2 regions of the Paenibacillus sp. FSL H8-0283 genome follow, and region 2 is predicted to be linked to the other one. Evidence: predicted binding sites of a transcription regulator. Region 2 holds the regulator's gene; the other holds the start of a gene.

Region 1 (17,007 bases), 310 kb from region 2:
ACTGTCTTAAACCTGCTGCTATTCCTCCTCCTTCGTGGCTTTTCTTTTGAATGTCCTTACTGAATACAGGGGCAGATTTATAATAATGAAGTTTTTTATCTTTGACATCCAAACATAGTTTACTCTGCCTCTTTATTTATCTTTTTTGTGATTCCCGGTTTACCGAAAGATCTGCTCGTATTTGTTGCCGCACCCATAAGTTAGACTCTTATTTTCTATGTTCATGTGGGCAATTCAGTAATATCAACGTTCATATGTTCGGTAAGCATTAAGGTTACATCCACTTTCACTTTGCTCCACAATAGTGTCATTTTATGAAGGTAACCTCTTACGGAATAATCTACCGTTAAACTCAGCTCAGATCTCACTTCATCTATGATTTTTATATGATGTTCCTTTAGCCTTTGCTTTGATTTGTACATTTCTAAAGCTATTTTCTTTTGGGTACCGTCCAGGTAGTCAACATACACAGATTTCATTTTGAAGTTTGAAGCGTATATTTTATGCTTATCTACCTCCAGAGCACCTAACAGATAAGGGAGCTCCACTACCCTCTTTACGAGTGAAAGTTCCTCCAAAGTCTGTCGCACTTTACACGCCTCCTTCTTCAAGTTTTACAGCGACCAATTGATCAAAATCGACCCATTCAAATCCATTCTCCATTTCAATTTTGATTTTCTTTCCAAAGGTACTGACTGAAGTGACGATCCCGTGTATATACCGATTGCCTGACTCAGTAAATATTGCAAAGGTGGCTTGCAATGTATAATTGAGCGACATATCTATATTTTGTGTAATAATCTCCCACTCATCTTCATGGATCAGCGGTTTCGTTAGATAATGAACTTGAGTACGATGCTGTATAATCCGTTCTTTATGTTGTGGAAGCATCATGCGGCTCGATTCCCATAATCCATTGGCCTCCAGTTTTTTGCTCATTTATAATGCCCCCCAATTTTAGATGCTCGATCGATCGCTTGACCCGCAGCCGTAATGGAGCTTGCTCGTAGAATGGCAATGTCGCCAAATCGATCCTTAATGTCGTCCATCACCTGATCAATGGCCCGTTTCTGTTCTTGATCATCAAAAAAAGATAGTTGATATGTATCCGCGTTGGATAATTGAGACAGGGACACGCCTACACGGCGCACAGGTTGCCTATCCCAGTGTTGATGAAATATGCGTTTGGCTATCTTGCATACATCAATGGTTATGTTTGTAGGATCAGACAGTTTAACCTGCCTGTGAAAACCAGTGGGGTGGTCAAAATCCGCTCCAGACACACTTACGGACACGACACTACCCATCAGTCCCTTTTGGCGGGCTCTTCTGCATACTTCTGTGCAGATATCGAGAATAACCACTTCGATCTCCCAAGCCTCTGTGAAATCTCTAGGCAAGGTCATTCCGTTTCCGATATCTTTTTGTGTACTGTGCGTGTTGACGGTTACCGGCGAATTGTCGAGTCCATTTGCGACTCGCCAGATGACTTCTCCATTAACGCCCCACTTACTTCTTAATTTGGAAAGAGGCGTATTCGCCAAGTCTCTAATGGTTCGGATCCCCATCTTCCACAGATGTTTTTCCATTCTTGAGCCTATCCTCCACATATCGCGGATGGGCTTATCTCCAATATGGAGGTGTAACTCCTCTTTTTTTAAGCGGAAAATGCCCCCCTCTGCTTTTTTAGCGATTATATCGCAGCATAATTTACTGATGATTTTGTTTTCACCAATGCCAGCTCTCGCGTAAACGCCTGTTTCATTATAGATTTTGTCTTGAATTTGCTTGGCCAAATCGACTGGATCATTACCGAATAGATGCATAGACCCTGTAAAATCAGCGAATAATTCGTCTATACTGTACGGTTCGACCAGATCGGTGAACTCTTCAATAATGGACATGATTTGAGTGGATACTTCGATATATTCTTGCATGTGTGGTCTCACAATGATCAGTTCAGGGCACTTCTGAAGAGACTGCCAGAGTGGTTCCGCGGTAGACACACCCTTCGCTTTGGCTAGTGGACAAGCGGCAAGGATAATTCCAGAGCGTCTTGCGGGGTCTCCCGCAACAGCTAATGGTCTATTTTTGTATTGAGGCATTTTTGCCTTTTCGACTGAAGCATAAAAGCTCTGCATATCAATGAGCATAATGGTTCGTTGCTTAGTCAACACTGTAATCACTCCTGTACTTTTAAGAACGTATGTTTGTATATATTATAGACCGAACACATGTTCTTTATGCAAGAGGTAAATATTTATATTTAGATTTTGAAAACCCTAGGACACCATAATGAACTGTAGACTGGATATTGTCAGCCACTTTAGTCATCCAAATAATTAATTTTTAGTTTTATTATTGATGCACAAAAAACCAAGTACTTGTCTCACAAAGTGATAAGTACTTGGTCTATTTGATGGAATTTAAAGATTGGATCATCTTTCGTTCGATTGCAAATTATATTTCCTAATTCAATCTTTCCCCGTTGGATTCAATCACCTTTTTATACCAGTGGAAACTGTCCTTTTTACTTCTTTTCAGGGTACCTCCGCCCTCGTTATCCTTATCTACATAAATGAATCCGTAGCGTTTCTCCATTTCGCCAGTTGAGGCACTAACGATGTCGATGCAACCCCAAGCCGTGTAGCCGATAAGATTAACGCCATCGAGGATAGCTTCTCTCATTTGTTCGATATGATCTCGCAGGAAATTGATCCTGTACGTATCATGGATAGAGCCATCCTCTTCGATGACATCAACCGCTCCCAGACCATTTTCAACGATCATTATAGGGATTCTATACCGATCGTACACATGATTGAGTACGTAACGAAGTCCAACTGGATCGATTTGCCATCCCCAATCATTTGCCTTCAAATAAGGATTTTTGAATCCACCAAAGACATTCCCCTGGGTCTCATCACCTTCTGGGCGGGTACCCACTACATGAGACTTGTAGTAGCTGAAGCTATAGAAATCAACACAGCCTTGTTTTAGCACTTCTACGTCTTCTTCTGCCATCTCAATCTGAATATTGTTCTCATTAAAATATCTTTTGGCAAAGTCAGGGTATTCCCCTCTAACTTGCACGTCGCTGCTCAGCATATTGTTAATCTGATCCATTCTCAGAGCCTTCAACATATCTTCCGGTTTACATGTACTTCCGTAACCATGACTATAATTAATCATACAACCGATTTGGAGCGCCGGATTAATCTCATGAGCAAGTTTGACAGCTTTTGCACTTGCTATAAATTGATGATGTAAAGCCTGGAATCTTAATTGCGTACTATCCACAACCGTATTGTTAAATACACCACTATCATCAACTAATAATGCCCCTGCTATATATGCACCTGCTGGAACAATTAAACTATTGATCTCATTAAATGTAATCCAGTACTTCACGACATCCTTGTAACGGGTGAAAATGGTCTCACAATACCGTACGTAGCAGTCGATCATCTCTCTGGAAGCCCAGGCATTGAATTTCTCTGTTAGCGCAAACGGAGCTTCGTAATGTGAGATCGTAACGATAGGTTCAATATTATACTTTTTCAGTTCACTGAACACCTTGTCGTAAAATTGAAGTCCTGCTTCATTTGGCGTTACATCGTCCCCGTTGGGGAATATTCTGGACCAAGCAATGGACATTCTGAAGCATCGAAATCCCATCTCTGCAAACAGACGGATATCTTCTTTGTAATGATGGTAAAAGTCTACTGCCTCATGGGAAGGATAGTTTACACCCTCCTCAATGTGTTTAGTGATCCGTCTTGGAATAGTATGCGTTCCACCCGTCATCATATCTGCTGTACTTGCTTTTTTACCATCAATGTTCCAGGCACCCTCGTATTGATTCGCCGCTGTTGCGCCGCCCCACATAAAAGAGTCTGGGAATACGGTTGTGTTCTTCATTGGAAATTCCTCCTTATATGATCTTAATTAGTTTTTCCCCGATCGTAATCGATGGTTTATCTATACCAATTACATCTGTAAAGTCATCTGAATTCGTAACAATAATAGGTGTAGTCAGATCATAACCTTTGGCGGCTATTGCATCTGTATCGAATTCGATAAGTAAATCCCCAGCTTTTACTTCATCACCTTCTTGTACATGCACCTTGAAATGTTCACCTTTCAGCTTCACCGTGTTCATGCCGATATGAACGAGGAGTTCAGCGCCATTATTCGAGCTAATACCCATTGCGTGGAAGGTAGGGAATACCGCGGATATGACACCATCGGCTGGTGAAACAAGCTTTCCAATTGTAGGTTCAATGGCGATCCCTTTTCCCATAGCTCCAGTTGCAAAGGCTTCGTCCTTTATTGTTGATAACTCTAGAACTCGACCAGTCATTGGTGCTGTGAGTACATGTTCAGAAACACTAACAACAGGCACACGGTTTGTTGAAGATGAATTGGCTGGTGTTCGTTGATCCTCTCCATCCTCAGGCACATCTTCAAATCCTAAAATAAGCGTCATCAAGAAGGTAACAACAAAGCCAATGACCAGACCAATTGCCGCATGGATTAGGTTCCATGGATTATCAGTGATAAATGCTGGTAACGTAGCCAAGCCGGCAATGCCTAGAGCAGATCGAGCTACACCGAACAAGCCAACGTATATTCCGCCTACAATACCACCAATGACAACAGCGATCAGTGGTTTTTTTAACCGTAGATTTACACCAAACAATGCAGGTTCGCTAATTCCTAACAGCGCAGTTACGCTAGTAGAGTAAGCAACTTGTTTAAATGCTTTATTTTTGGTTCTTAATGCGACCGCGAGCGCAGCTGCACCTTGAGCTATATTGTGTACGAGCATACCTGGGCCAACAATGCCATCGGTTTTTGTCTGTGCATAAGCAGTGAGGACAACGGGTCCCAAACTATAGTGCATCCCCGTCAGAATCAGGAATGGGAATGCCCCGCCGATAATACCAGACACTAACCATCCTGCGTGTGTATTGACATAGGATACAGCAGAAGCAAGGTAGTTACCGGCAATCGCACCCAATGGTCCTAGAATAATTAGTGTTAGAGGCGCCATAACAAGGATTACAACTAAAGGTTTCAAAATGGATTTGATCACGGAAGGAGAATACTTTTCAGCAAATCGTTCCACATATGACAGGATCCATACAGCTAGAATAATTGGAATAACGGAAGAAGAATACGTCGCTTGTGTGACAGGCAGACCCAAGAACGTAACAGGCTCACCTGCAGACATCAATGCCGAAAAGCTAGGATGTAACAAGATACCCGCAATGGTTAACGCAAAACCCACATTAGCTTTAAGTTTAACAGCAGCACTCCAAGCGAGCAGCATTGGCAAGAAGTAATAAGCCGCATCCCCGACGAAAGTCATAATCGTATTAAATTGACCGTCAAGGTCAACGAGATCAAAGGTTTTCAAAATAAGAAGAACTGCCTTAATCATGGCACAACCGATCATCGCCGGTAGGATGGGTGTAAAGATTCCGGAAATCGTGTCCAGAACAGTAGAAACTTTTCCTTTTTTCACAGTTGGAGCATCATTCTTGCTTGTAAAGTTCCCTAGCTGCGCAAGGGCTTTATAGACGTTGTTGACCTCATTACCAATAATGACCTGATACTGACCTCCACTACTGGCAACGCCCACAACTCCTTGTACGTTTTTCAGTGCTTCGTTGTTTGCAATCGACTCGTCTTTTAAGTTAAAGCGCAGCCTGGTAGCACAGTGTGTAACACTTTCAATGTTTTTTTCACCACCAACAAGTTTTAGAATGTCGGTAGCCGTTTGTTCATGTTTCATTTTTGTTCCCCCTTCAATGCATTATTCTACAAAAAAAGACCTAGAGTTCTATCGAATATAGATATGCTCTATACACGATGGAACTCTAGGTCTTGCCTGCATCACCAGTAACAATCCTAGTATAGTCATTATGGAGCGATGATGGGTCAATCCCTTTCTTCATCAGTCACCCTTTTGATATGAACAGTTAAATACACCAATTCGTCTTCGGTTAATTCTTTCCCATAGTCTACCCGAATCAACTGCGCAATTCTTAGACTACATTGGTACTCTAGCTTATATTTTTCTTTAATAATATTGAGGAAATCGTTATCATTACTTTTCATCACCGTATTGTTAAACAGACGATAGGCAAAAAACTTTAGATGCGTGATCAGTCTGGAGTAGTGAAGGGAGCTTTCGTTAAAGTGAATTTTGAACTGATAACGAATAATATTTAAGACCTTTTGAATCAATTGTGTCATCTTCATGGTATCTTCCATTTCAGATCCGAGCTCTGCATTGACGATATGAAGCGCAATAAAGCCGGCCTCATCTTCAGGCAACGTAATGTTGAATTCTTGATTAATCATATCCAAAGCCTTCAAAGCCACTCGATACTCATTGGCGTAGAATGCTTTAATTTCAGACAATAACGCATTGTTGAAGTTCATTCCCTGTTTATAGCGTGATACGGCGAAGTTAATATGGTCTGTTAGCGTCAAATATATATTTTCATTCAGCTCTTTATCCAAGGACTGCTTGGCATATTGAATAATACTATCGGACACACGGATGTACTCCATCGGAATCTGCGCGAGCAGGGCATATAATTTGCCAGTTACATTTTTGGACTTCAGGAAAAATTCTTTCTCAATCTTCTCTGTGTCCACATCGTCTCCTTTTTTCTTCTGAAAACCAATGCCACTTCCTAGAAGCATCATTTCCTGGCGTCTCTCATTTACAGCGCAGACGACATTATTATTAATAATTCGCGTGATTTTCATACGAATCTCCTTTTAAAATGAAACGTTAACAGAATTTAGCAAATAAAAAAGACCATTAATAGTGCACACATGGTAATTATACTCTACATGTTTGCATATTAATCGGTCTTGCCTGCTGATCAGTAACAATCCTGATTATATTCATTATTTACTTGTACGATTATCTTAGTGGAAGGTGTTAGATTTGTCAATATGGTCATTTGAAGTACTGATGGGGCATTTGCCTGAATAAAACAAGAGGATATCTCCCCTATCCTAGCTTACTTAATTAACTTATTTACAGTGATCATCAGTTCATCCAAAACGTTGTGATCGCCTTCTGAAATGCGTTCAATGACACAGCTCTTCATATGATGTTCCAAAAGCTGCTTTCCTACCCCATTCAACGCGGATTGAATGGAGGCAATTTGGTGCAACACGTCATCACAATACGTATCCTTCTCAATCATTCCTTTTACTCCACGCACTTGCCCTTCAATCCGATTCAACCGGCTAATTAATTTTCGCTTTGTACTCTCCGAATGATGGCTTTTCCGCTCGTTTGAAGATGTATGGTCACATGAGGCGTCCTCAAGTATCGTATCATCCATGTAGATCAACTCCTTTATTACACATTACCATCCCCCCCTACCCTATGTAAAGGGAGCAAGAAGTATCATGGTACGTGCTAAGAGAACGGCTTGTCATCAACCAAGATTGAATCGGTTGGGCAACCATCTACTGCATTTTGTAAGCATATTATACCCTCCACTCCTACAAAGATATATCAGTCAAAGGTATATTTTTATTAAGAATAACCCCGGACGGAAGTTGACCGGGGTCCTAACAGTTATTTAACTAACTCGCTGATTTCAGTTAGATTTTCGGCAAAGCCTACAAACACCTTATCTCCAATGACAATGGTTGGAACAACCTGTTTTCCAGTCAACTTCCAGACTTCCTCAGCGTACTTGGCATCTTCTTCACAATTGTAATCCGTATAGGGAAGCTCATGCTCTTTAAAGTAACGTTTAGCATAATTGCAATCGCTGCAGGTTGGGATTGAATAAATCTGAATGGATTCCGTCATGCCCAATTACTCTCCCTTGTATTTCAATATATATTACGCTCCGATGTTATATCCTTTTTTACGGATCGCTTCTTCAATTTCAGCGATTTGAACTTTAGATTCGTCAAATCGAAGTTCTACTGTTCCTTGTTCAAAATTAACGTGGCCTTCAGCGCCAAGAGCGCTAATTGCACCTTCAATTTTAGATACACAAGAACGGCAAGACATACCTTGAATTTTTACAGTTGCTTCTTTCACTGTTTTCACCCCCTTTCAAGCGTCTTAGACTTCAAGTTTTCCAGTGTCATTCGATTAACGAATTTGCTGAACTTTTCTTTGCCTTTTGCATGCATCTTATAATAATCAACAATTGCGGTAACGAAAGGAATAAGCTGATCCTCCGTTAATCCGGAATGTAGCAGCTTGGCGAAGGAGGGCTTAAGCCCCTTCGACTCGCCACCAACATAAACATTGAACTTATCGCGCATCTTTACGATCCCAATATCCTTAATCAACGGTTCACTTGTGCCTAAGGCGCATCCAGCATATCCAATCTTGAGTGGTGTAGGCGTATCGATACCGGAAATGGCCTGATTTAAATTTTTGGCTGTTTCCAAGCCTGTTTCTTCTGCACCTCTACAAAAGTTGCAAGCGATCAGACTTTTGGTTACAAATCCTGCAGGGTTTATTTCAAGACCGTGATCCTCAAGTTCATTTGTGATATGATCTCGTTGTTCAATCGATACTTCTGCGTAGAGTTGCTTAAAAGGTGTCATTTCCACTTTTGAATCGGGACCAATAATTTCGCCAATTTTAACTAGTTGCTCTGGAGTGAATAAGCTTCCACCAAGTTGGATTGCTGGACTAATCGCTATTTTAATTTGATCTCCCATGCTCATACCTCTCTACTCACTTTACATCTACGACAAAAGGTACTGTAAAGACTTCCCCATCATGCTGGAATTGGCCCCAGATTTTATAGATTCCGCTATGCGGGAAGGAGGTCATAAACTCCGCTTTTGGACCTGTTGCCTTTTCCTCTGTTGGATGAACATGCAGATATTGCTCTGCATCCTCAGAAAGGATAACAACATGACCTACAGCACCGAGGTATTGTTCCAGATTATTGATCCCTTCGTTCGTTGACGCATCCATGATATTAAAGGTCAGATTTACGTCGTTGTTGGCCTTTTTGGTACTCAATGAAAGTTCGATTTTTTTACCATCCACTTCTTTTACAAGGTTGGAATCCGCTTGAACAGGCTTTTGGGCTTTTTCTTGTCCCCCAACGTTCACCCATTCACTGAGTGCAGTACTCGCTCCACCTTTTGGAACAAAGTCGGCAAGGATTTTGTATTCGCCACCGACTGGAAATGAAGTTTCAATCGCAAACTTTCCATTGCCTTTATAATCAGGATGAATGTGATTAAAGTAAGAAAGATCTTTACTCACCACGATAAGGTGCATTCGTTTTTCGTGAACCATTTTAAATTCATTAACCGGATTACCATCGGCGTCCGTGATTTGGATTGTCAGATGCGAATTTTCATTGGCCTTCACATCTGATGCAAAGGAGAACGAGGCTTTAAGGGCACTTGCTGTTGAATCAGCATGAGGCCTTGCATGATCATGACTCGCACCTTCAGTTTCAGAATTCATCTCAGTATGATTCATACCACCATGTCCATCTGTATGTGCACTTTCTTTAGGGGTTCCGCAAGCAGACAACACACCGAAAGCTAAAACACCGGTTAACATTAGCATGATTTTTTTACTCCTCCTCATCATTTTGTTCGCTCCTATTCTAGTACTTTGACTAGTGACGTACTTTTACGCGTTGCAATCGCAGGGCGTTCAGAACGACGGATACCGAACTCAAGGCCATCGCTGCGCCTGCAACCCATGGTGCTAACAGACCGATAGCTGCAATAGGGATGCCTAAAGTGTTGTAACCAAGTGCCCAGAACAAGTTTTGCTTAATGTTGCGCATGGTCTTACGACTCATGTAGATAGCATCAGGAATACTGGATAGATCGCCGCGCATGAGTGTTACATCAGCTGCTTCCATCGCTACATCTGTCCCCGTACCAATCGCCATACCAATATCTGCAGTTGCCAAAGCCGGTGCATCATTGATACCATCGCCAACCATGGCCACTTTTTTACCTTGAGACTGAAGTTTTTTAACTTCTTCCGCTTTTCCTTCAGGCAAGACCTCTGCACGAACGTGGTCAATACCTACTTGAGCAGCGATGGCTTTTGCCGTCCGTTCATTGTCACCTGTAATCATAATGACCTGAATGCCCATTTCTTTCAGACGGCTCACTGCAGCTTTCGACGTTTCTTTAATTGTGTCTGCCACAGCGACCATACCTGCATATTGACCATCAATGGCAACCAGCATCGCAGTTTTCCCTGCTTCTTCCAAACGTGACATCGAATGATAAGCTGCTTTTGCATCGATATTATACTTTTCCATCAGTCGACGTGTACCCACGAGCAGTTGTTTACCTTCAACCATTGCTTGGATTCCGAAACCCGGAAATGCTTCAAAGGATTGAGTTCCTGGTAGTTCGATATTTCGTTCCTGGATGCCCACAACGATGGCTTCTGCAAGTGGATGCTCAGAATTTTTCTCTGCAGCTCCAACAAGTTTCAGGAATTCATTTTCATTGCCAAGAGCGACGACGTCAGTCAATTCAGGTTTACCTTTTGTAACAGTACCGGTTTTATCCAGAAGGATCGCATCAATTTTATGTGTCTGTTCCAGATGTTCCCCGCCTTTGAACAACACCCCTAGTTCAGCCGAACGACCAGACCCCGCCATAATGGATGTTGGGGTTGCAAGTCCAAGTGCACAAGGACATGCGATAACAAGAATCGCAATTGCTTTTTCTAACGAACCTGCAAAATCGCCTGGTGTAACCCAGAAGTACCAAACCACGAAAGCAACTATTGCAATCCCTACAACGATCGGGACGAATATGCCCGAGATCACATCGGCTACCCGCTGAATTGGTGCTTTTGATCCCTGAGCTTCTTCAACAACCTTAATAATTTGTGCAAGAGCGGTTTCTTTACCTACTTTGGTTGCTTTGATCCGAAGAATACCGTTTTTATTAATCGTAGCTCCAATCACAGCATCTCCGACTTTTTTCTCTACTGGAAGGCTTTCACCCGTAAGCATGGATTCATCTACAGATGAAATTCCTTCCAGCACCTCTCCGTCTACAGGTACTTTATCTCCTGGACGAATAAGCACAACATCTCCTACAATGACTTCATCCACTGGAATGGTAAGTTCTTTGCCATCCCGAACCACTAATGCCGTCTTCGCCTGCAGACTCATCAGTGATTTAATAGCCTCTGATGTTCGGCCTTTCGCAAGTGATTCAAACAATTTACCCATAAGAACCAGTGTAATAAGGACCGCACTCGTTTCATAATAGAGGGATGGACCATGATGCATCCCGTCAGCCATACTTGACCATTGAATGGTTAAATACAAACTATAGAAGTAGGCTGCAGAGGTACCAAGTGATACCAAAACATCCATGTTGGCACTCCCGTTTCGGAGAGCCTTATACGCACCCACATAGAACTGTCTACCAATATAAAATTGTACTGGTGTAGCCAGAATTAGTTGGAACCACGGATTCATAAACAAATCCGGTACATAGATCCATGAAGTGAACGAGAAGTGACCTACCATAGTCCACAACAGCGGCAAGGAAAGAATCGCCGAAATCAGTAATTTCCGTTTTTGATTACTCAGTTCTTTCGCACGATGGTCACTTGCACCGTTACTGGTACCGTCTTGTTTGACGATCGCTGTATAACCGAGTTTTCTTACCTTGTCTTTCATGTCTTCGATGGAAACTTCACCAGGAGAAAATTCAACTCGAGCCGTTTCCATGGCGAAGTTTACTGAAGCGTTAGTCACGCCGGGCAATTTGTTCAGGCCCTTTTCAATTTTGTTCGCACATGCTGCACAGGTCATGCCTTCAAGATTGAATTGCGCAACCTCTGATACGGAACCATATCCAAGTTTTTTGATTTTTTCCTCAAGTTCTTTCATTTCCACTTTCGTGGGATCATACGTTACACTCGCCTTTTCCAAAGCAAAGTTAACATTTGCTGATGTGACCCCGTCCATCTTACCGAGGCCTTTTTCGATTTTGTTTGCACAAGCTGCACAGGTCATACCTGTAATTTGTATACTCGACTGTTTTGTCTGAGCCGCTGCTGTTGCCACAATAACTCACTCCCCTCATCGTCCATTACTTACGCTACTTCGTAGCCTTGCTCTTCAATAACTTCTTTAATTTGCTCCAAGGAGACTTGATTTTCATCATACGTCGCTTCAACCGAATCATCACTGAGGTTCACCTTGCCACTCACTCCAATTTCTTTCAGAGCACCTTCGATGGAGTTTACACAATGTTGGCAGCTCATACCTTGTACATTCAAAACAATGTTTTTCATCTTATTTCGTCCCTTCTTGTGGGTGATTTTTTGGTTTAGTTTGACCTAAACGATGGGCTAAACTCTCGAGGCCAGTTTTTCAGGTCTCATCAAGCTCTTGTACAATACAATACCCCCCTACCCTATATTAGTCAACATATTTTTATACCCCCATACCCTATATGGACTATCTTTCTCGTTAGATCAATGAATTATGGAGAGAAGAACCGATTATTTATACGCTGATTGGTAATCGGATCATGTTCTTGTCCTTGATTTGGGAATAAAACTTGGACCGATAAAACAAAAAAGCCGCTAAAATAGCGACTTCAATGGGACCATGATCTTGTCCCACGATATAAAATTCCTTTATTTATGGTTGAATGTTACTCCATCCGCTTACATCACATTGTCCATAATCATTATCACCCACAGCAACCATCGTATCATCCGATTTCAGTCCAATCGTATGGGCACACCCCGCCGAAACAGCTCTAATTCCGTGCCAGCCACGTACATCACATTGGTTATGTTTATTCGAACCCACAGCAACCATTGTACCGTCGGACTTAAGACCAACAGTATGATAACTCCCCGCTGCAACTGCTACAATATCGCGCCATTCGCTTACATCGCATTCGCCATTATTATTTCTACCCACAGCCAATACCGTGCCATCCGATTTGAGCCCAACCGTATGAAGATACCCCGCCGAAACAGCCAATATGTCGCCCCAGTCGTTTACGCTACATTGGTTATACTTATTGTTACCAACTGCTGTTACCGTTCCGTCTATTTTTAAACCGACTGTATGCCAGTCACCCGTCGTGACCGATACAATATCGCGCCAGTTGCTCACGTTGCATTCCCCTTCATTATTTCGCCCCACCGCAACCACGGTGCCATCTGATTTAACCCCAACCGTACGGCACCAACCTGCCGAAACGGTTACAATATCGCGCCAATCGCTTACATCGCATTGGTCATGCTTATTCCAACCTATAGCTGTTACCGTACCATCAGATTTAAGACCAACTGTATGTGCATTACCGGTGTTCGTAGCCATATGAACATTACCAGCCGCAACTGCGACGATATCGCACCAATCGCTTACCTTACATTGACCATATTTATTATCACCCACAGCTGTTACTGTTCCGTCAGATTTAAGAGCAACGGTATGACGACGACCCGCCGCTATGGTACAGTTACGGAACCGTTTCGTCTCAAAAACCGCTTCATTCCGTGAATTGTAGTCCATATCTTTCTCCCTCCACCAATTGAAAATCCGTCGTTAGTTCAACTGTTAAGTCATAAAGTTTGTTGTTAAATCGCATGTTACAAAAGAAAGGCTCGCACAGGCAGGGTATTATTACTTCCCTGCCCAATACGAGCGTCTATGTCATATTGCACTCAAACGGTTGATCCGAATGTGTACTTTTAGCAATCGTTTCATTTCATGTAGCGATATTCTAGTAGATCCTTCAAATTTGAGATTTTCCGCAGCAGTTTCTCCCCGACATTGGTTTCCCTCACCAGCTTCCGCTCCAGTTCTTTGTCCACCAATCTTTTTAGAGATAACACGTCCGTTCCGTTACATAACACATCTTCTTTTGAATTAAATTTCTTATGGGCGACGAGCTGCATGCCAAAGGAATTGTACAACAAGGTATATCCGGCAATGCCCGTTGTGGATTGATAGGCTTTGGAAAAACCGCCGTCAATCACGATCATTTTTCCGTTTGCTTTAACAGGGCTCTCTCCACTAATTTCTTTGACTGGCGTGTGCCCGTTAATGACATGTCCATGATCTGGATTCAAATCAAACTCCTGCAAGATTATTCGACAGATATCTTCATTTTCACGTAAATGGTAGTACGGATTCTTTCTCTCTTTATGTGCTTCTTTATCTTGGATAAAATACCGTTCAAAAGTGGTCATTTCTCTCTTTCCAAAGAGCGAGGAACATTCTCCTGTCCAGATGTACCATACCATATCCGTCGCCAGATCTTCTGTCTCTTCCGGATGCGCAAAGGCGTAACGTAAATAATCTTCAAAAACATCAAGCAATTGACGGCCCGCATATGTCTTGTCTTCAATCTGCATTTCTTCCATATTTCCTTCTTCATCCAAAGGAATACAGCCGTGGATTAACAAATTCCCGTTGTATTTTAAATAAAGGCTGCCCTTTTTCATGAGAAAATTCATATGTCTGGCCATCTTTTCGGAATGCTGAACGGAAAACAACAACTTTTCCATCACCTGGCGTTCTTCCTCAAGCAATTGTTCGGGCTTCTGCGGATTTACGGTTGCAAAACAGGTGTTTTCTAGGTGGTACGTTTTACCGCAGATGTTGATTTCATTGTTGTCGTAATCAATCTGCTCCAGCAAAAGTCTTTCAGACATATTAAAGTATGGGCGTCTCTTGATAATCGGGCTTTCAAGTTTAAACTGAATCATGGCAATGGCTTGGTGAATTTTGGTGATCTGCAGAATTTCCTGCTCCGATACATTATGTCCAGCCTGTAACTTAGGTCTGAAGGACGGATTGTCTTCGTAATATTTCTCCGCCAGGTTTAGCAGTGGGCGCAGATTGATTCCGTATACATCTTCAATGATGTCCAGATTATCGTATCTGGCGCAGATCCGAATAATATTCGCAAGGCAGACCAGAGAACCTGCGTAGGCTCCGATCCAGAGGACATCATGGTTCCCCCACTGTATGTCTACAGAATGGTAGTTGATCAGCGTATCCATAATTTTATCGGGGTACGGCCCCCGGTCATAGATATCTCCAACTACATGAAGATGGTCAACCACCAGGCGCTGTGTCGTATAAGCAAGGCCGATAATGAGATTGTCCGCCTGGCCCAAGGATATAATTTGCCGATATATTTCCTCGTAATAAGGATCCTTATTGTTGGTCGAATCCGTCTTGTATAGAAGCTCTTCTACAATATATACATATTGCTCCGGCAGAGCTTTACGCAATTTTGAGCGTGTATACTTGGAAGAGGCATAAGAAATAAGCTTAAGCATGTGTTCAATTGTTAGTCTATACCACTGGTTCAAAGCCTGTTTATTGCTCAGTTCCCCTATAACCAGCTGTATTTTTTCTTCCGGGTAATAAACCAACGCCGCAAAATCATTGATTTCTTGATCCGTCCAAACCTCCCGGAATAATTCTTTGATTTTCTCTTTGACGGTACCCGAACCGTTTCGTAGTACATGCTGAAAAGCCTGAAACTCCCCATGCAAATCACTGACAAAATGCTCGGTTCCCTTCGGGAGATTGGAGATCGCTTCAAGGTTGATGATCTCTGTTATGATTTTTTCTTCCGTATCATACTTCTCGGCCAATAAATCTAGAAACTGCTCATCCAAAACAGATGTCCCCCTTCAAGGAAGTATGGTGTTGTATAGCCGGGTCCAAAAGCTTTAGACCGATATCAAATTACACTCTATACTTGGCATTGATTATATGATAATTATCAGCAATGCCTTCCCCCATCATACTCCAGTTCATCATATATGAACAAATTTCATTGAATGGATTTGAATGAAGCATGTTTGTAGTTATTTTAGTATTTTACACAATGAAAAATAAACGATCTATTCTCAGAATTTGCTTGTTTGAATTCCCAATCACCATATGTTTTAATTTTTGAAAAACCGATTTGTTTCAGCGACTCATCGAATTCTTCTTGATTTCGAAACCTCAGCTGCATTTTTTCATGCACTAACACTTTGTCTGTTTTAGTATTTTTTACAATTTCATAGAAAGTGTAAGTATCTCCCTCAAACCCTTCATATTCTGTATAAATTTCTAAAGGATCTCCGCTTAGTCTATCTTTAGCTAAGTCAGGAGTTTTGTCCTTCTCCCATTCTTCCCATCCTTTTACCAAAGGGTTTCTTGTATCAAAAATAAAGTGACCCCCGATTTTTAGGGATCGGAATACGTCTGAGATTACTCGCTTCCAACTATCATCTGTAAGAAATACCTGTGCAACATTCGCTGTCATAATTACCGCATCATAGGTATTGGTTTGTAAATCCGCACTATCACCTATAATCCATTCCACACTTTCAGAATTATCTTTACTTCTCGCTATTTCAATCGCTTCTTCATTGGGATCTATAGCGGTAATTTTATAACCGCACGGAACAAGATGAGTAGTCCATCTTCCTGTTCCACAGCCCAGGTCAGCTATAGATTCTACTTGTAATCTCTTTAACAATGCAAGGAAAAATTCATCGTCTTTTCCCCAATGGTTAATCTGGTCATATACTAATGGAATCATAAATAATGTCTCCTCACTTTCAACAGCGTTTTACTGTGCTTAACAGTTTGATGTCTCATACATAAGCTATACGGTCTTATTTTCATTCTGTGAACCAAACACTACCCTGGTTGCTTCTATAAAAGATAACATCATTGGTGAAAGCCACTTGTCTTTATGCCACAACATCTGTGTATATACCTGCAAGTCCGGAATTTGCCAGGGGAGGACAACAAGTTCTCCACGTTCAACTTCAGATTCCGCGACGATCTCAGGAAGAAAGGCAATACCGATTCCTGAAATTGCACATTGTTTAATGGCTTCAGCACTTTGAAACTCTAAATATGTAATGCTATCAATGCCCTCTTTCTCAAATGACCGATCAAACATCGTTCGATAGGGGCAACCCTTCTCATTTGTCAGGAACAC
Region 2 (17,007 bases):
AAAAAAGTCAGTTTTGGTGATGCCAGCAGCGTAGCGTCCATCTTCGCCGGATCTACCGCCGTTACTTCAAGCCCGCGTTCAAGCAGGAACGAAGTCCATCCACCTGGTGCAGCGCCGATATCAAGTGCTTTATGAAATGAAGTAAAGTCAATGCCAAACGTTTGCTCGGCTTCAAGCAATTTGAATTTGGCCCGCGAGATCTGCCCATCTTCTTTTTGAAAACGTACGGCTCCCCCGCTCCAGTCTGACAGGTTCTGTTCAGGTCTGGATATGCCAGCATACAACATATCATTCGTTGCAAATACAGAAATGACATATTCAGCATCACGTACAACCCATTCACAGCCTAGCTCATCCAGCTTTTCAGTTAGCAGTTGCTTCAATGAGGCTGCATTTTCTTGCCAAAAGGCCCCTTCTGTCTTCCGTACCTGCAGCACGACAGGAGTACCGGTCAGTTCCTTATGATTCAACACAAATGCAATCAATTTCTCAATAGACTGCTCCGAATCTTCAGTATTCTCCTGAAACTGAACAGGTTGAATATGACGTAAAAACGTTGGATACTCTGCCCACAGCTTATCTGCAACTTCTTCGTCGGCTACAGGCAAACCCGCAAGCAATATTTCTCCTGGTACGAGTACCGTGCTCTTCACCGCACCAAACGTACGGCGCAACTCTTCCTGAGCATAAGGGGCAAAGCCATGATTGGCTGTGCAGATAAAACGGGAGAAGTTGCCTTCTTCCCAAGACGATTGTGTACTCAAATTGTGTTACCCTCCAGAACGTACGCGTATCCACGGACGACCATTATCCCACTGGATATCGACCGGAACATCGTACGTATGCTTAATTGTATCTTGTGTCAAAACTTCATGTTTGGGGCCTTGATCCGCAATACGTCCATCGCGGATCAAGGCCACATGTGTAAATAAAGGTACGATCTCTTCAACATGATGTGTTACATACACAACTGTAATGTTACGCTGGCGCAGACGATCAATCTCAGCCAGCATTTTCTCACGTTCATATAAGTCTAGCCCGGCACAAGGCTCGTCCATAATCAGCAATTTTGGCTCAGCCATCAATGAACGAGCAAGCATGACTTTTTTGCGCTCTCCTTGGGATAACATTCCCAGCGAGTTGTTGGCCAGGTTGGCAAAGCCCATATCATCCAGCAAACTCATTGCCTTTGCTTTTACTTCATCCGGAATTGTCTGATAAAAACGCAAAAAAGCATAAGCTCCTGTAGCGACGACCTCCCATACCGGATCTCTTGGTGTGAGTTTCTCAATCAACGTTTGGCTGATATAACCGATTTCCTTACGAACTTCCCTGACGTCACATTGTCCATACAGATTACCAAGTACTTCAATGCGCCCCTGGCTTGGAAACATATATCCGTTCATCATTTCCAACAACGTTGTTTTGCCAGAACCATTCCGACCCAAAATAACCCAATGTTCGCCTTGTTCAATGCGCAAATGTACGTCATCCAAGATTTGATTCTCTTCTCGTCTAAGTGAGACATGTTCCATCGAGATTATACTCATTTCAGCACCGCCTTCCGGATCTCCGAGAGCAGATGCTCCACAGAGCTCATCCGATAAACCATTTTTGGAACATCTTGCTGGCCGTCAAACAGCATCACTGCTGGTACACTTGAAATTCGAAATTGTTGTACAAGTTCAGGAATGTCATGGATGTTCATTTCGGATAAGATACCTTCTGGCAGCATATGCTCTACTACCTCCAACATACGACGGGCTGCCGCACATGTCCCACATAAAGGGGTATATATAAATACAGCCTGTGGCATGCCTTCCCATACACTGCGCATTAACATTTTGGATGTAATTGGCTTCATTAACTTTCTTCTCCCGCGGCAACACGCAGCATGACCTCACCCGTCATTGGTCCATTATGAATGGTCACCGAATCCGGTTTATTGCTATATAACATCTCGTACATCTGGCGTTTCCCAAACATACTGGACGTATGCAAATAGATCTCGCGCGGAAATAAACCTTCTCGTACAATAGATGCCGCGACCTCACCGCCATTGGGCGAATCTGGACCAAGCTCATAATCCAGAGACAAAATGTCCACGTCACCTTCTCTTAGCAGCATCAGGCACTCTTCAGCATTCGTTGCAAGAACAAATCCTTTCGGACATGCCCGATAGTCATCCAAAAAAACATGCATACAATCGCTCCTCTCCCCATTATAACCAGGAACGCATGAGCGCTATATCATCACGGTGCGTTCCATCTTCGCCCGTTTCTGTCTCGAGCACAACAACCGCATTTTGGAACTCAGTCGCCTTTAACAATGCTTTCATTGATTCATTGCCGATATATCCTTGTCCGATCCTCTCATGTCTATCCTTACACAAACCAGACGCATATTTGGAATCATTAAAATGTACAGCAGCAACATTATCCCAATATCCGAGCATCCTGCCCTTATCGAGCATCGCCGCTTCGTTGCCTGAGGACCACAAACCTGAAGCAAAAGCATGGCATGTGTCAAAACAAAAAGCAATATGCTCCGGATAACGGCTTAATTTGCGAATCTGTATCATTTCTTCCATTGTCGTGCCCATCGGGCCATGATCACCTGCCTGATTTTCAATCAGCACCTTTGAGTGTCCATTCCAATTCTCCAAGGCGGTATCCAGACAATGAATGAGGTTCTGATAACCCTCCAGCGGATCGTTTGTTTTGATATGTCCAAAATGGACCACCGTCCCAACAGAACCGCAAGCATTCGAAATTTCAAGATCATTGCGAATAGAAGCTATTGTAGCATGAAACCCCGCCTCTCCACGGGTCATGCCCAACGCCGGATTCGTGGGATAGGGTGAATGTGCAATCGAAGCAAGTCCCTGCTGTTCACACCAATCCCTGCACTGCTCAGCATCCTTGAGATCCAGACTTTTCAGGCCAAGACTACGCGGGTTCTTCGGAAAATACTGAAACGCCGTTGCCCCCATCACATGTGCTCTCTTGGCTGCCTGAAGAAATCCGCCTCTGGTGCTGACATGTGCCCCGATTCCGGTTTTAGGCTTCATGCTGGCATTTCGGACAGAAGAATGCCTTCTTGCCCGTAATTTCCACTCGTTCAATCGTTCCCCCGCAGCGCGGACAAGTCTCGCCTTCCCGATCGTATACGCGACATTGCTCGTCAAAACTTCCTGTCTTCGTATCCCCTTGCATCAGCGGCATTTCCATATAACCGCCCTCAGAAGCTGCTTCACGCAACACGGACTGCATTGAATGGAACAAACGCTCTGTCAACTCTGGTGAAGTCGCGATGTTCTGCGTTTTGGAGCTTGGTCTCAGACCGGCAGCAAAAGCAATCTCATCCGAATAACAGTTGCCAATCCCTGCAATGATATGCTGGTTTACCAATGTTGTCTTGAGCGTACCCCGGCGACCTTTCAACAGAGAAGCAAAACGTTCCACATTCATCCGTCGATCTAAAGGTTCAGGTCCAAGATCAGACATCGCCTCTTCGGTTTCTTTCGAAGTAAGCAGATGTAGATAACCCAAGCGCAGTCCAATGAAGAATAAAATGTGATCGCCAAACTGAATTTCCACTTGCGTGGAACGATCAGGACGTTCTTGTTCCGTGCCCCAGAAAATCATACCGCCCAACATGAGGTGCAGCACCAGGCGTTTACCATTAGCCAAGTGGAAAATCAGATGCTTCGCTCGGCGCTCAACAAATATGATGCGATTACCTGTAAGTTCATTGATAAACAGATCAGGCTCCGTATTTATCGTTTTATCACGATTAATTACAACACCTGTAATCAGTAGATCAAGTATTTTCTCGGACAGCAAGGTCCGGTAATTTTCCATTTCCGGTAGTTCCGGCATCGTACATTACCCCTTTTTGGAAGCTTGGTCTGCCTCTTGCGACAGCCACTCCATCAATTTATGCAAATCTTCAAACACATGATCAGGTCGAGCCTTCGCTGCTTGAATGTGTCCATCCATATTATCCCGTGTTGTCACACCGGTAAGTACCAACAGCGTCTCACACCCTGCTGCCACTCCAGCAGCAATATCGGTTCGCATATTATCTCCGATTACTGCCACTTCATGAGACGCCAGGTTTAGCCGGCTAATGGCTGACTTCATTATAACACTCGATGGCTTGCCAATAACGGTAGGATGAACTCCGGTTGCTGCTTCAATTGCTGCTCCAATAGTTCCCGCCCCAGGTGTCAGTCCATCATCGGAAGGAAGCTGCAGATCCGGGTTGGTCATGATGAATTTTGATCCCGCATTAATCCACCTTAGCGCCTTGGTCAGTTTATGATAGGAAAATTCACGATCAATCCCCTGTATCACGTAATCTGGTACATCTTCCGTCAGCTGTAGTCCTGCTTCTTCTATGGCTTCCAGCAGTCCTGCTTCTCCAATACATGCCACTTTTGCACCCGGGGACTCTTCAGCAACATATTCAGCAGCCGCCACAGCAGAAGTACATACTTGAGACGCGTCGGCAGGTATGCCCATCCCGTTCAGATGATCTGCCACACCTTGTGGTGTACGGGAAGAATTATTTGTTACGAATAAATACGGCTTTCCTAGCTCTTGCAGTGTTCGAATAAGCTGATCGGCTCCTTCGATACGATGTCTGCCATGATAGAGCGTACCATCCAAGTCAATCAGATAGGCCTTAATCACACACAGCACTTCCTTTCTTCATTCCATTAACGTTTCATGTCCTTAATCATTTACCTCGAACTTGACCGCGAACCTATGTATTCAGGCAAAAAATAATGGCTTGCTGGCATATGCACGCAACAAGTCGAACCGGATCGAACACCGACGGTTTAACTCGCGCGTCTTCTGTACAAGCTTGTCATTTCCTGCGCTTTCCCGGAAAATAATTTGAATCATTTCCCTCTTCATATTGCCCATCCTACACGCTTTCTGACCAGATTGCAAAAGGGACCGCGGGAGTTCCTCTCCCTCAGTCCCGTGCAATTACCCGGATCTTTATATGACGTGTTTAGCCGTGCACTGGTTCGCAATCAGGGTTAAGATTCTTGCTTGCGATGCACGACAGGAATAAGCTGGTGTTCGTTTGCAAGTCTGGTATTCGGGAATACGGACTGCGCCTCTTCCAAAAGTGGCTGAAGTTGATCCTCATCCTTATAGCGTGAACTGAAGTGAGTCATGATTAGTTGCCCTACATTGGCTGCTCTAGCCGCTTCTGCCGCTTGTTTAGAAGTACTATGATAGTACTCATGCGCTGTATCGGCCAGATCATGCATGAATGTAGCTTCATGTACAAGTACATCTGCATTTATGGAAAGTGGCTGTACGTTGTCACATGGACGTGTATCACCCAATATGGTGATCACCATACCACGCTTGGGCGCTCCCAATACATCTTCTGGACGAAGCGAATCACCATTATCCAACGTAATGGTTTCTCCACGTTTCAGTCGGCCGAACAATGGGCCTGGTTTCAGACCGTATTCCGCCAGTTTGGCTGGGTCCAGGCTCCCTGGACGATCTTTTTCGGTAATCCGGTATCCATAACTGTCAATCCGATGCTCAAGCAAAGCAGCTTCCACGATAAAACTGTCATCCTCGAACAGGACGCCGCCCGTATGTTCCACGATATTCAAATCATAGTTAACCCGGGATTGGCTCAGCTCCATTGTTGTACTGATCATTCGTTCCGTACCTGGCGGACCATATACGGTTAATGGTGTGGTGCCACCTTGATAGGCTCTGCTCGAAAGCAGTCCTGGAAGTCCAAATACATGATCACCATGCAGATGTGTAATGAATATTTTCTCCAATTTGCTTAGTTTAAGCGGAGAACTTAAAATCTGGTGCTGCGTCCCTTCCCCGCAGTCAAACAACCACAAAGCTCTGCGCTCATCCAACATGCGTAGCCCAATGGAAGTTACATTCCGTTGAAGCGTAGGTACACCAGCATTAGTTCCCAGGAAATATAGTTCCATTCTGGATCGCACCTCTTTCTGTCTGTTGCCAGCAAAAAACCTCCGACAATGCGGAGGGCTTTGCCTGACACTCTACTGAATTTATGCCTTCTCTACATTAAAATACTTAGCTTGCGGGTGGCTGAATACCATCGCTGATACGGAAGCTTCAGGTTCCATCATGAAACCTTCCGTCAATTCCACACCGATATCCTCAGGCTGTAGTAACTTGAACAGCGGCCCTTGGTCTTCCAGATCCGGACAAGCCGGATATCCAAAAGATACCCTGATGCCTTGATAGCGTGCACCATGACGTTGCTTCATGGTCATCTGGGCAGAGTCCGGGAATCCCCAGATATCTCTCATCATATGATGCACACGCTCAGCTAATCCCTCTGCTACTTCGAGCGCTACGGATTGCAGAGCATGCGAGCGAAGATAATCCCCTTGATCTTTCCACGCCGTGGATAGTTCACGCACACCGTGTCCGGCAGTAACTACCATGAAACCAACGTAATCCATCTGACCGGATTCAACAGGTTTCAGGAAGTCGGACAGGCATAGGAACGGCTCGACTTTTTGACGTGGGAACGTAAATGTATGCAAAATATTACTGGTGTCCTTTGGATCATAGATAATGACGCTGTTACCACTGGACTGAGCCGGGAAGAAACGATACATGGCATGCGCCTGAATAATCCCGTCACGAACAGCCTCTTGCATGATATCATCCACGACTGCTTTCAGGTCGGTAGCCTTCTTATCACCTGAAGCAAGCAGTTGTTCTACTGAACCGCGCAACCCCAGATGATGTCCAAGCAACATCTGCATGTTCACGTATGGCAGGATATGTGATAAAGGATAGTTACGCATCGTATGCCGATCCAGATCAGGCGGGACAAGAACCGGATGATCTACAGCAATATCCGAACGCTCCACTCGCGTAAGCTCTGGAAGAGCCTGAACAGCTACAGCACCTGAAGCATCAGCTTCTTTCTCAGCTTCCATCTCCAGTTGCATCACTTCACGTGAAACAGGATTCATCAATTTGTTCGCCAGATCCAGACCATCCATCGCATCTTTGGCATATACAACCATTCCGTTATATTCAGGACGGATACGATTTTTGGTGAATTTGCGTGTTAGCGCCGCTCCGCCAACCATAATAGGCACATCAATACCTGCTGTTCGCAAATCCTGAGCGGTAAGAATCATCTGTTGCGCTGATTTTACCAATAGACCCGAGAGACCGATCGCATCGACTTTTTCTTCTCGGTATGCCTCAATGATACGTTCAGGTGGTACTTTTATACCCAAATTAATGATTCGGTAACCGTTATTGGAAAGGATGATCTCAACCAGGTTCTTACCGATGTCATGCACATCGCCCTTGACCGTGGCCAGAATGATCTTGCCTTTAACCGAAGTCTCGTTCTTCTCCATGAATTGCTCCAGATATGCTACAGAAGCCTTCATAACCTCCGCACTCTGCAACACCTCAGCTACAATCAACTCATTGTTGTTAAAGAGACGACCTACTTCCTCCATCCCCCGCATCAGTGGACCGTTAATTACTTGAAGTGCTGTATATTTGGCAAGTGCCTGTTCGAGATCTGGCAGCAATCCTTCTTTACTTCCTTCGACTACATATGAAGCGAGACGCTCTTCTAATGAAAGGTTCGAGATTTTTTCCTTCTTCTCAACCTTCTTGTTACGGAACGCCGCTACGAACGCCGCCAGAGTGTCATCATTCGTGTTATATAAAAGCTCTTCGGAGAGTCTGCGTTCTTCTTCAGGAATGGAGGCATAACGCTCCAGTTTCTCTGTGTTCACGATCGCATAGTCAAGACCTGCTTTGGTACATTCATATAAGAATACTGAGTTCAGCACCTCACGGCCCGCTTCAGGCAGTCCGAATGAAATGTTACTGATCCCGAGGATCGTATGACATTCTGGCATCGCTTCCTTAATCACTCTTATACCTTCAATGGTTTCTTTGGCTGAACCGATGTACTGTTCATCTCCCGTACCTACCGGGAACACCAACGTATCGAAAATGAGGTCTTCTGGTTTGAGACCATATTTGTTCACCAGCAGATCGTAAGAGCGCTTGGCTACGTCAAGCTTGTCTTCCCGACTAATCGCCTGACCCCGTTCGTCAATCGTTCCGACAACAACCGCACCACCATATTTATGAAGCAACGGTGTGATCAGCTCAAATTTCTCTTCGCCATCCTCAAGGTTAATGGAGTTAATTATCGCTTTACCTTGCGAGTACTGGAGGGCCAGATCAATTACTGAAGCATCTGTTGTATCAATCATGAGAGGAACCTTCACTTTTTTTACAACCAATTCAAGGAACTTCACCATGTCTTCAGACTCTTCGCGGTCCGGATCTTGTACACACACGTCAACAATGTGCGCTCCATTTTTCACTTGAGCACGAGCAATTTCCGAGGCTTCTTCATATTTACCTTCTACAATGAGTCGTTTGAATTTCCGTGATCCCAACACATTCGTACGCTCACCAACCATGTATGGACGATTGTCCTGTTCGATGTAGATCGGTTCTATACCAGATAAAGCCGGTGGATGTGTTCCGTTCATTTCTCTTGGGGGGTACTGGGCAAGTGTGTCGCGCATCGCTCGAATATGTGCAGGGGTTGTCCCGCAACATCCACCAGCAATATTCAACCAGCCCTGTTCGGCAAAAGCACCAATCTTCTGAGCAAGTGAGTCTGGTGACTCATGGTAATTACCATTCTCATCCGGAAGACCCGCGTTCGGGTAACAACTAACGGCAACCGATGCCATTCCGGAAAGCGAGCGAATGTGATCACGCATGAACTCCGGACCCGTAGCACAGTTTAGTCCTACCGAAATTGGGTTAAGGTGTTCTAAGGATATATAAAAGGATTCGATGTTCTGACCTGCAAGGGTCGTTCCCATCGGTTCAATCGTTCCTGATATCATCAGGGGCAGTGTAACACCACTCTGTTCGAAGGCCTGCTGAATTCCAATGCTACCTGCTTTTACATTGAGGGTATCCTGTGAGGTTTCGAGTAGTAGCGCATCAACGCCTCCCTCTATTAAAGCAAGCGCTTGCTCCAAATAACTGTCGATAAGTTCCTGGAACGTTACTCCCCCAGTTACAGACAGTGTTTTGGTTGTTGGTCCCATCGCACCTACCACATAACGTGGAGATTCAGGTGTAGAGAAACGATCAACCGCAGCTTTCGCAATTCTGGCTGCTTCCAGGTTGATCTCGCGTGCCCGATCCTGAATATCGTATTCAGCAAGCACAACGGATGTGGCACCAAATGTATTGGTTTCAATTAAATCGGAGCCAGCCTCCAGATATTCTTCATGAATGCGCTGGATCAGTTCTGGACGAGTAAGCACTAACATTTCATTACATCCATCCAGATCTTCGCCGCCAAAATCTTCGCCAGTCAGATCAACTTGTTGAATCATGGTCCCCATTGCACCGTCGAGGATTAATATTCGTTGTTTTAATGCATCGTGTAGACTAATCTTATCCAATATCTTCACCCCCGCAAAACGTTAGATCTTAGTTTAACAGAAACTAACTTAATGTGAAAGATCGGGTTTGGTCCCGAAAGATGGCGGGTTTGCACGAATATGAACGGAATTTGAGAATCGACAAAAACAAAGCAATCCGATATAATTCAATTAAACCAAGTGGAAAAGAGGGAAAGAACATGGCTGAAATTGTTATCCGAAATACGAACGAACGCATCACTGGTGACGATAATGTTCGAAATTTCTTAAACAAATACGAAGTATTATATGAGAAGTGGGACGCTTCCAAACTGAACACTGATCTGCAAAATAACTTTGGATTAACTGATGAACAGAAAACCGAGGTTTTGGAAACTTACAATTATGAAATCAGAGATTTGGCTGCACGTCGCGGGTACCAGATCTGGGATGTCATCACGCTGTCCGAACAAACACCAGATATCGAAGAAAAGCTCGCCAAGTTCGAAGAAATTCACACCCACGCTGAAGATGAGATCCGTGCAATTGTTGCTGGTAAAGGAATCTTTGTTATCAAAGCTACAGATGATGTGGGCTACTTTAATGTAGAACTGTCTCCTGGAGACGTTATCTCTGTACCTGAGAATACACCGCACTTCTTCACTTTAATGGAGAACAAACAAATTATTGCTGTACGTCTGTTCATCGAAAAAGATGGCTGGATTGCAGATCCATACCCTGATCCTACTTTTATCAAGAACGCCTGACCCTTCAAGATGTGTTCAGGTCTTTCATGGCCCCTGACCCAAAGACCCAAACGAACTGACCTTTAAATCGATCGGTTTAGTGAAACAACTCTCATAAGTTGAAAACGGGACGAAGTAGAGATCTATCTTACTTCGTCCCGTTTTCATTTTTTCCGTGATCTTTACTTCTCACTAGGTTAGCATTTCTTTCGTGCCTGGAATTTGAACATTCGCCTACTTCCAGCATACTATCTTCAAGTTACTTGGCAAACAGCAAACATCTCATATTGCTCCAAAAGAATCATCAACTCGATATTAGACGATGTAAGACCGCTGAGACTCCAATATAAGTTTTGCCCGCTTCAAGTAGTTGCATGCTCGTTTAGAACCTAAGCTCGTTTATAGATTCTTCAACTCCCTTGCTTTGGTTGACGTGATACGGATGAAAAATTACGACTGCGATGCCTCATAGCTCCAGAAGTTATGCCAGAGAAAGCTCCTCTAGATGGCTAAAATATTAAGTAGATTATAAAATTGCTTTATGAACTTTATTTCTTTGTCATGTAAATGTCTAATTAACTGGACGCATTTACGAACTGTGTCGCTATTAATGTTTTGTGAGAAGATAGCCTTGGTCGTAATTGCCCTAATATTTGTCCAATCCATAATAATTTCATTAATTATTAAATCAATTTCTTCTTTTGTTGTATGGATAAGATCTGGATTAAGTTGTTCATAAAGAGCGACTAATCTAAACTTTTCCGAACACTTTCTATAGATGGTGCTACTTAAAGTTTCTATAATATCTTCGTTAGTTATACTATCTCCGTAAAAATCAGCCAATAATGATATACTTTGTATCCCTTCAATTATTTCGTCCTGATGGTTCAGCATATTATCTTTAAGACGTTTGATACTTTCGTGCAACATTTCCTTAGGGTCTCTCTCATGATGATAATTAACATTGTTTATAAATTCAATAAAATAAGGCTCATCTGGCTTGATTTCTTCACTCATGCAAGCTTTTTTGATTTCCGTAAACGGTACAACGTACTTCTTATACTCCGTTATATCATCAACAATATAGACCTCATTGGTTGTTAAATTAAAGCCGTAAACTAAAATGGGATGTAGACCATGCTTTTTGTTAAAATAAAACTCACGGCCTCTTTGATAATATAAATCAATAACAAGGGAAACTGGGTTTCCTTTTGAAAGCGAACTAATGATTTCTGATTGTAACGAATCTATATGTGGTGAAGTAAAATTCATTGAAATACACATTTCATCCATTACTTGATCTAGCCTCTTAAAGTTCAAAATATCCAGTTTGAAATAATCGGTACTTCCTAGTTTATCTTTATCAAATCTGTATATCGTGGTGAAATTATTAACTATAGAAAACTTATCCTTTTTGAAATAGTCGGCAATTGTCATTAGAGAATTATGGCTGCAATTTAGGAAGGGATGATTGCTATGTGGGAACATTTTTTTCATACCGTTGAAATATTGAAAATCAGTAAGAGAGATGATTTTATCCATAAGAGTCTCCTTTGGGTGGGCTTAGTAACTATTTGGATTCCTATAATCCATTAAAAGGATTAAATTTCATTTTTCTTTATGACCGATTGTCAAGCCCGGGGTGACAGATGAGCGAAAAGGAATTCGTGAGCCGTTTTACACCCCAAGCATTTGCGTCGTCTGTGATCTATTAATTCGAGCGAGCTCGGGAGGCACAGATCAGTGAAAAGGTAGGTATTCCATGCGTTACATTCAGAACATAAAATTCACATCATTTACACCATGCTTACAATTATCTTAATTGGATAAATAGAGGAATATATCGTTTGATTCCAAGATATTTTATTCATTTTTTGTCATACTCATTATAGAATGATCATTGACTTCCTCCCTTTTAAGGAAGCAACAGCCTTTATGTTCACGGAGCCACTTGCTAGTTGGCGTCACGTGAAGGCATCGAAAAGATGTATTAAGTCCGACCGAGCGCTGAAGATTCAAAAACTGCTAGAAATCCAATAGACACCAAAGCCATAATAGTTGGCTAAACATCAAGAATTTGACTCCGTGTACTAACCAATCAATGCCTTAACCTTCGAATTCCCTCCATTCAAGAATTGCAGTATTATGGTATCCCATTAGGAATACGTACATAATAAAGCACAGTAGACATTTGAATGACTGGCAATTTACTATAATTGCGGTTAGAAATTTTTTAAAACATCTCTACCTTAAATTTGATATGGCCGCGGCACTAGTATATCAACTATATTTTAATTGACCCCCTATACAATTTCAATAAATTTTACCATAATAAATAATAAATAGATGTAATATTCATTTCGGTCATCGTACCCGCTAAACCACCCTAAAAACAAAAAAGCATTGTCAGCTATGTGAACGATAATACCGTCCAAATAGCCGCAATGCTTCATGTTATATTTGATTTAGTGAAATCACAAGTGGGTTCAGAAATTAGCAATTAGACCTGTTAATTCAGACAAATGCTTGATTTCATGGTCTGGCGCATACGCTTCATTGTTGTTCTTATGCTCACGGTTAATCCATACGGATTGGATGCCAGATGATAAAGCACCACGAATATCAGTCGTTAACTTGTCTCCAACCATCATGCTCTCTTCGGGTTTAACACCCAGTTTACTCAAAGCATGTTCAAATATCGACGGATCTGGTTTTCCTTTTCCGAAGTTACCCGAGATAATAATCTCATCAAAGAAAGGAGTCAATTCAGGTACACCATCCAACTTCTCTTGTTGCAAAGCAGGACAACCGTTCGTTAACAACAACAGTTTGTACTTGCCTTGTAACTGACGCAAGGTATCCATCGTTTCTTCGTATACATGTGGTCGGGATCTCCGTTCTACTCCAAACTGCGCAGCCAGTTGTTCAGCAAGATCTTCCCGATCTATACCCAACTTCAACAAGCCACGACGCCAGGATTCTTTACGGTAAACTGGAGCAAGCTGTTCCAACTGACGGAACTCAGGTTGATCCCCACCAGTAAAGTTAGCCCAAAGGCCTTCAAACGGATTGATTCCAATCATTTTGGTAAAAGGAAAGGTTTCATATGATTCATACAGCCCACGTGCCTCATTACGAACAGCTTCTTCAAGTTCTTCTGGTTTGACCCCAGTCTCTTGCGCTGCGATTAGACAAGTCTCATGAAAAGCTTCTCGAACACTACGCTCATCCCATAATAAAGTATCATCTAGGTCGAACAAAATCGCTTTTAACGCCATTCCGATCATCTACCCCTTTATGCAATAATTACTTTTCGACGGTTTCCACGGTGATCTGGTGTGCTTTCGCAAATTTCAGCAAACGTTCTGCAATCGCATCTGTATCGTAACGGTTCAATAACTTGGTAAACACCCATCTTTTCCCGCGACTGTTATGTTCGATAACAACTGTACCTGGTTCAATTCTGAATTTGACGATATCGTCAACCCCAATTGAACGTTCACGATTACCCTTCGTCGTTATAATCCGATTACTGCTAATCTTGATGTATGGACGGCGAAGCATGAAGATGACTGCCAAAAATACGTAAAGCAACATGGTCACCCAGTCCCAAGTTGTCATTGGAGCTTGCACAAGGAATGTGCTCATAAACAGATACAAAAAGGCGAGACCGATCAAAAATATTGGGAACAACAAGCTGCGTCCCTTAAAGACTTCTTCACCTGGTGTACCCGTGATTGGTTGACCACTTTTTTTGCGTTGCTGATTTAACTGCTTGGAATTTTTCTTAACCGTTCTCTCGAACGAACGCGACATGAGAATCCCCCTTATGTGTCTTTGTATCGGCTTACATAATTGCAAACCAACATTTCCCCCTATAAATTGCACACTCAAAATAACAGGAAGAAACCTAAATATCATAATGATATCATTAGGTTTCGTTAGTGTTTGAGTTTGCCTTGGTGGCCTTTGTCATTCTCATCATCAACAATCTCAATGGTATCCAGTTGTTGTCTGAAATTGCTGCGAATATTACTCAAATAAATCTCTCTTAGCTCGGCACGTTCAGCAAGTTCTTCCTCCGACAATCCAGTGGACTTTTGCTTACGAGCCAATTCGTTAATGCGTGCTACCAGACTATCTATATCCAAGCTTGTCCCCTCCAAAAATACAAAGTCATATTAACTTTGCCATTATAAAGGCTGCTTGTCAAGCTGACACGCGCTAACACTTATTGATGTGCATTTTATTCTGCAAATTGCGGTAGAGCTAGTACTTGTCCCACTTGGATGGAAGTTGTATGAAGTTGATTCACTTTCTTAATTGCTTCTATATAAACACGTGTATCCATATTCGTCGGTTTATGTTCCAAAGAAATACTCCATAATGTTTCCCCTTGTGAAACAGCTATCTTTCCTCCAGGCAGAACATCATTCTCATTGCCGGCAAATACAGTTAAAACAGTGCTACATCCAATAAATATAATCAAAGAGGTAATGGCTACCTTTAACATCCATGAAGAAATCTTGAAACGCGCTAAAACCTTCTTGTATTTCCCTATGTTAGACTTCACCAGTTCCGAATTCATTGGTTCATAAATGCTTTGATAAGTAGAATATCTCATTAAATACCCGCCTCCAAACGTTTGTTCCTATCTGTTGAAATCAATATAACACGAACACTTGTTTTGTTCAATAGATTTTTAGAACAATTGTTCGCTTCTTTTTTAGAAGGAGCAATATCTTATTTCAAGTACATTTGCAAAGCATTTGCAATATTATGCTCTGACTTTTGAACAATTTCTGTTCTATAAGTTAAAAAACACTGATTTAATGCTATTTTATTTAGAACTTATGTTTGTACGAACGGAGGTTCTATGTTATAATTTTCCCAAACGTTACTAAAATGGGGTTGATACGGTATGTCGAAGATATCCAGCAGGCAGCAGGCTATTCTGGAGTTTATACGAAATGAAGTCCGGTTGAAGGGGTATCCTCCTTCCGTACGGGAAATTGGTGAAGCGGTTGGACTGGCTTCCAGCTCAACAGTACATGGACATTTGGATCGTTTGGAGAAAAAAGGTTTGATCCGACGCGACCCTACCAAGCCAAGAGCCATTGAGCTTTTGAGCCAGGAAGAATCTGAGCATTCTCATCAATTTGCTCATAGCGTTGCACGTATTCCTGTTGTTGGTAAGGTTACAGCCGGGGTTCCAATCACTGCAACCGAGAACATTGAAGACTACTTCCCTCTTCCTACACATTATGTAGGCGAACAGAAAGTGTTTATGCTTTCAGTAGTGGGAGATAGTATGGTGGAAGCTGGAATCGTTAATGGAGATTACGTTATTGTCCGTCAACAGCAAACTGCTGATAACGGTGATATCGTCGTTGCAATGACTGAAGACGATGAAGCTACAGTGAAAACGTTCTATAAAGAGAAAGATCATATTCGCCTTCAACCGGAGAATGCGACCTTCGAACCTTTACGTTTGAAACATGTTAGTATTCTGGGTAAAGTCATTGGCCTTTTCCGAGATATTCATTAATATTTAACTTGAGTAACAAAACTAGATGTAATGAAATACGAAAGAGGTTGTCCTGATCAACAGGACAACCTCTTTTTTCTTGTTTATGTTATTTTAGCGGCTAATTATTCACTGCGTTTCAGAACACTCTTGTGATGCGAGAACACATCAAAGCTCTGTTGTCCGTGATATGAGCCCATACCGCTCTCTCCTACACCACCAAACGGGAGATAGTGTGAAGTCATATGAGAAAGTGTGTCATTAATACATCCCCCACCGAAGGATACTTGATTCAGAACCTGATCCTGCAGCTGCTCATCCTGTGTGAAGAGATATAGCGCCAATGGTTTTGGCCGGCGAACAATCTCATCTAGCATAGGATTCAGGTCACTGTACGTAAATACAGGAAGAATCGGACCGAAGATCTCTTCTTGCATGACAGCTGATTCCCAGTTCACATCTCCAAGTACAGTCGGCTCAATGAGCAACTGCTCTCGTACAGAACGTCCACCAATCAGCGTTTTTCCATTTGTTAGGAATTTCGACAACCGATCAAAGTTACGCGAGTTAACAATATGCGGGAAATCAGCGTTCTGTAACACATCGTCCCCAAATTTATCTTTGATCTCTGCGCCAATCAGATTGATCAATTCGTCATGAACTTGTTCATGTACAAGCAAATAATCCGGAGCAACGCAAGTTTGGCCTGCATTCAGGAACTTACCACGAACAATACGCTGGACCACCAGCTTCAGTTCTGCATCGTTATGGACAATAGCAGGACTTTTGCCCCCTAGCTCCAGGGTTACAGGAGTCAAATGCTCCGCAGCTGCCTTCATAACAATGCGACCAACACCTGTGCTTCCTGTGAAGAAAATATAATCAAACTTCTCTTTCAACAATGCTGTACTGGCTTCAACTTCCCCTTCCATAACGGCGATATACTCCTGAGGGAAGATCTCCTGAATCAGATCATATGTCAAACGAGATACCGCTGGTGTTAATTCAGAAGGCTTGATAACTGCACAGTTACCGGCTGCAATTGCTCCAATCAGTGGACCAAAGGCCAGTTGGAAAGGATAGTTCCAAGGTGCAATAATAAGAGCCACTCCGTATGGTTCAGGGTAAATGGTGCTCACCCCATCCGGCATAGCCGGATTAGTTGGGACTTGTTTTGGTGCAGCCCATTCCTGCAGATGTTCTAATGCAAAATCCAGTTCACCCAGAACAATGCGAATCTCGGAACCGTAAGCTTCCGCCTC

What was found. Region 2 encodes LexA, which represses DNA repair genes until DNA is damaged. Its sites were predicted from a motif close to CGAACATATGTTCG; they were not measured.
Region 1: a site for LexA is predicted at 2,200-2,213, ahead of MHI52_RS16645 (DNA polymerase IV). Genes of this name have one in related genera too.

Annotation. Positions count from the first base shown of each region.
Region 1 covers NZ_CP150295.1:3,706,321-3,723,327, reverse strand. Annotated here, with positions in the region: gene MHI52_RS16655 (hypothetical protein) at 222-590, opposite strand; gene MHI52_RS16650 (YolD-like family protein) at 592-939, opposite strand; gene MHI52_RS16645 (DNA polymerase IV) at 936-2,153, opposite strand; gene MHI52_RS16640 (glycoside hydrolase family 1 protein) at 2,470-3,921, opposite strand; gene MHI52_RS16635 (beta-glucoside-specific PTS transporter subunit IIABC) at 3,935-5,800, opposite strand; gene licT (BglG family transcription antiterminator LicT) at 5,947-6,786, opposite strand; gene MHI52_RS16625 (metal-sensitive transcriptional regulator) at 7,047-7,376, opposite strand; gene MHI52_RS16620 (glutaredoxin family protein) at 7,616-7,855, opposite strand; gene MHI52_RS16615 (heavy-metal-associated domain-containing protein) at 7,889-8,092, opposite strand; gene MHI52_RS16610 (nitrite reductase) at 8,098-8,727, opposite strand; gene MHI52_RS16605 (hypothetical protein) at 8,744-9,598, opposite strand; gene MHI52_RS16600 (heavy metal translocating P-type ATPase) at 9,651-12,038, opposite strand; gene MHI52_RS16595 (cation transporter) at 12,119-12,319, opposite strand; gene MHI52_RS16590 (chromosome condensation regulator) at 12,672-13,559, opposite strand; gene MHI52_RS16585 (fructose-1,6-bisphosphatase) at 13,751-15,682, opposite strand; gene MHI52_RS16580 (class I SAM-dependent methyltransferase) at 15,880-16,599, opposite strand; gene MHI52_RS16575 (LysR family transcriptional regulator) at 16,666-17,007, opposite strand, start outside.
Region 2 covers NZ_CP150295.1:4,016,707-4,033,713, forward strand. Annotated here, with positions in the region: gene MHI52_RS17945 (SAM-dependent methyltransferase) at 1-764, opposite strand, end outside; gene MHI52_RS17950 (ATP-binding cassette domain-containing protein) at 771-1,544, opposite strand; gene MHI52_RS17955 (thioredoxin family protein) at 1,547-1,864, opposite strand; gene MHI52_RS17960 (cyclic-phosphate processing receiver domain-containing protein) at 1,864-2,202, opposite strand; gene MHI52_RS17965 (deoxyribonuclease IV) at 2,222-3,070, opposite strand; gene MHI52_RS17970 (Fpg/Nei family DNA glycosylase) at 3,060-3,881, opposite strand; gene MHI52_RS17975 (TIGR01457 family HAD-type hydrolase) at 3,888-4,697, opposite strand; gene MHI52_RS17980 (hypothetical protein) at 4,779-4,913, opposite strand; gene rnz (ribonuclease Z) at 5,054-5,992, opposite strand; gene metH (methionine synthase) at 6,074-9,514, opposite strand; gene MHI52_RS17995 (acireductone dioxygenase) at 9,694-10,239, shown strand; gene MHI52_RS18000 (hypothetical protein) at 10,720-11,760, opposite strand; gene MHI52_RS18005 (HAD family hydrolase) at 12,705-13,496, opposite strand; gene MHI52_RS18010 (hypothetical protein) at 13,525-14,034, opposite strand; gene MHI52_RS18015 (DUF896 domain-containing protein) at 14,160-14,369, opposite strand; gene MHI52_RS18020 (LysM peptidoglycan-binding domain-containing protein) at 14,465-14,842, opposite strand; gene lexA (transcriptional repressor LexA) at 15,140-15,766, shown strand; gene MHI52_RS18030 (aldehyde dehydrogenase) at 15,871-17,007, opposite strand, start outside.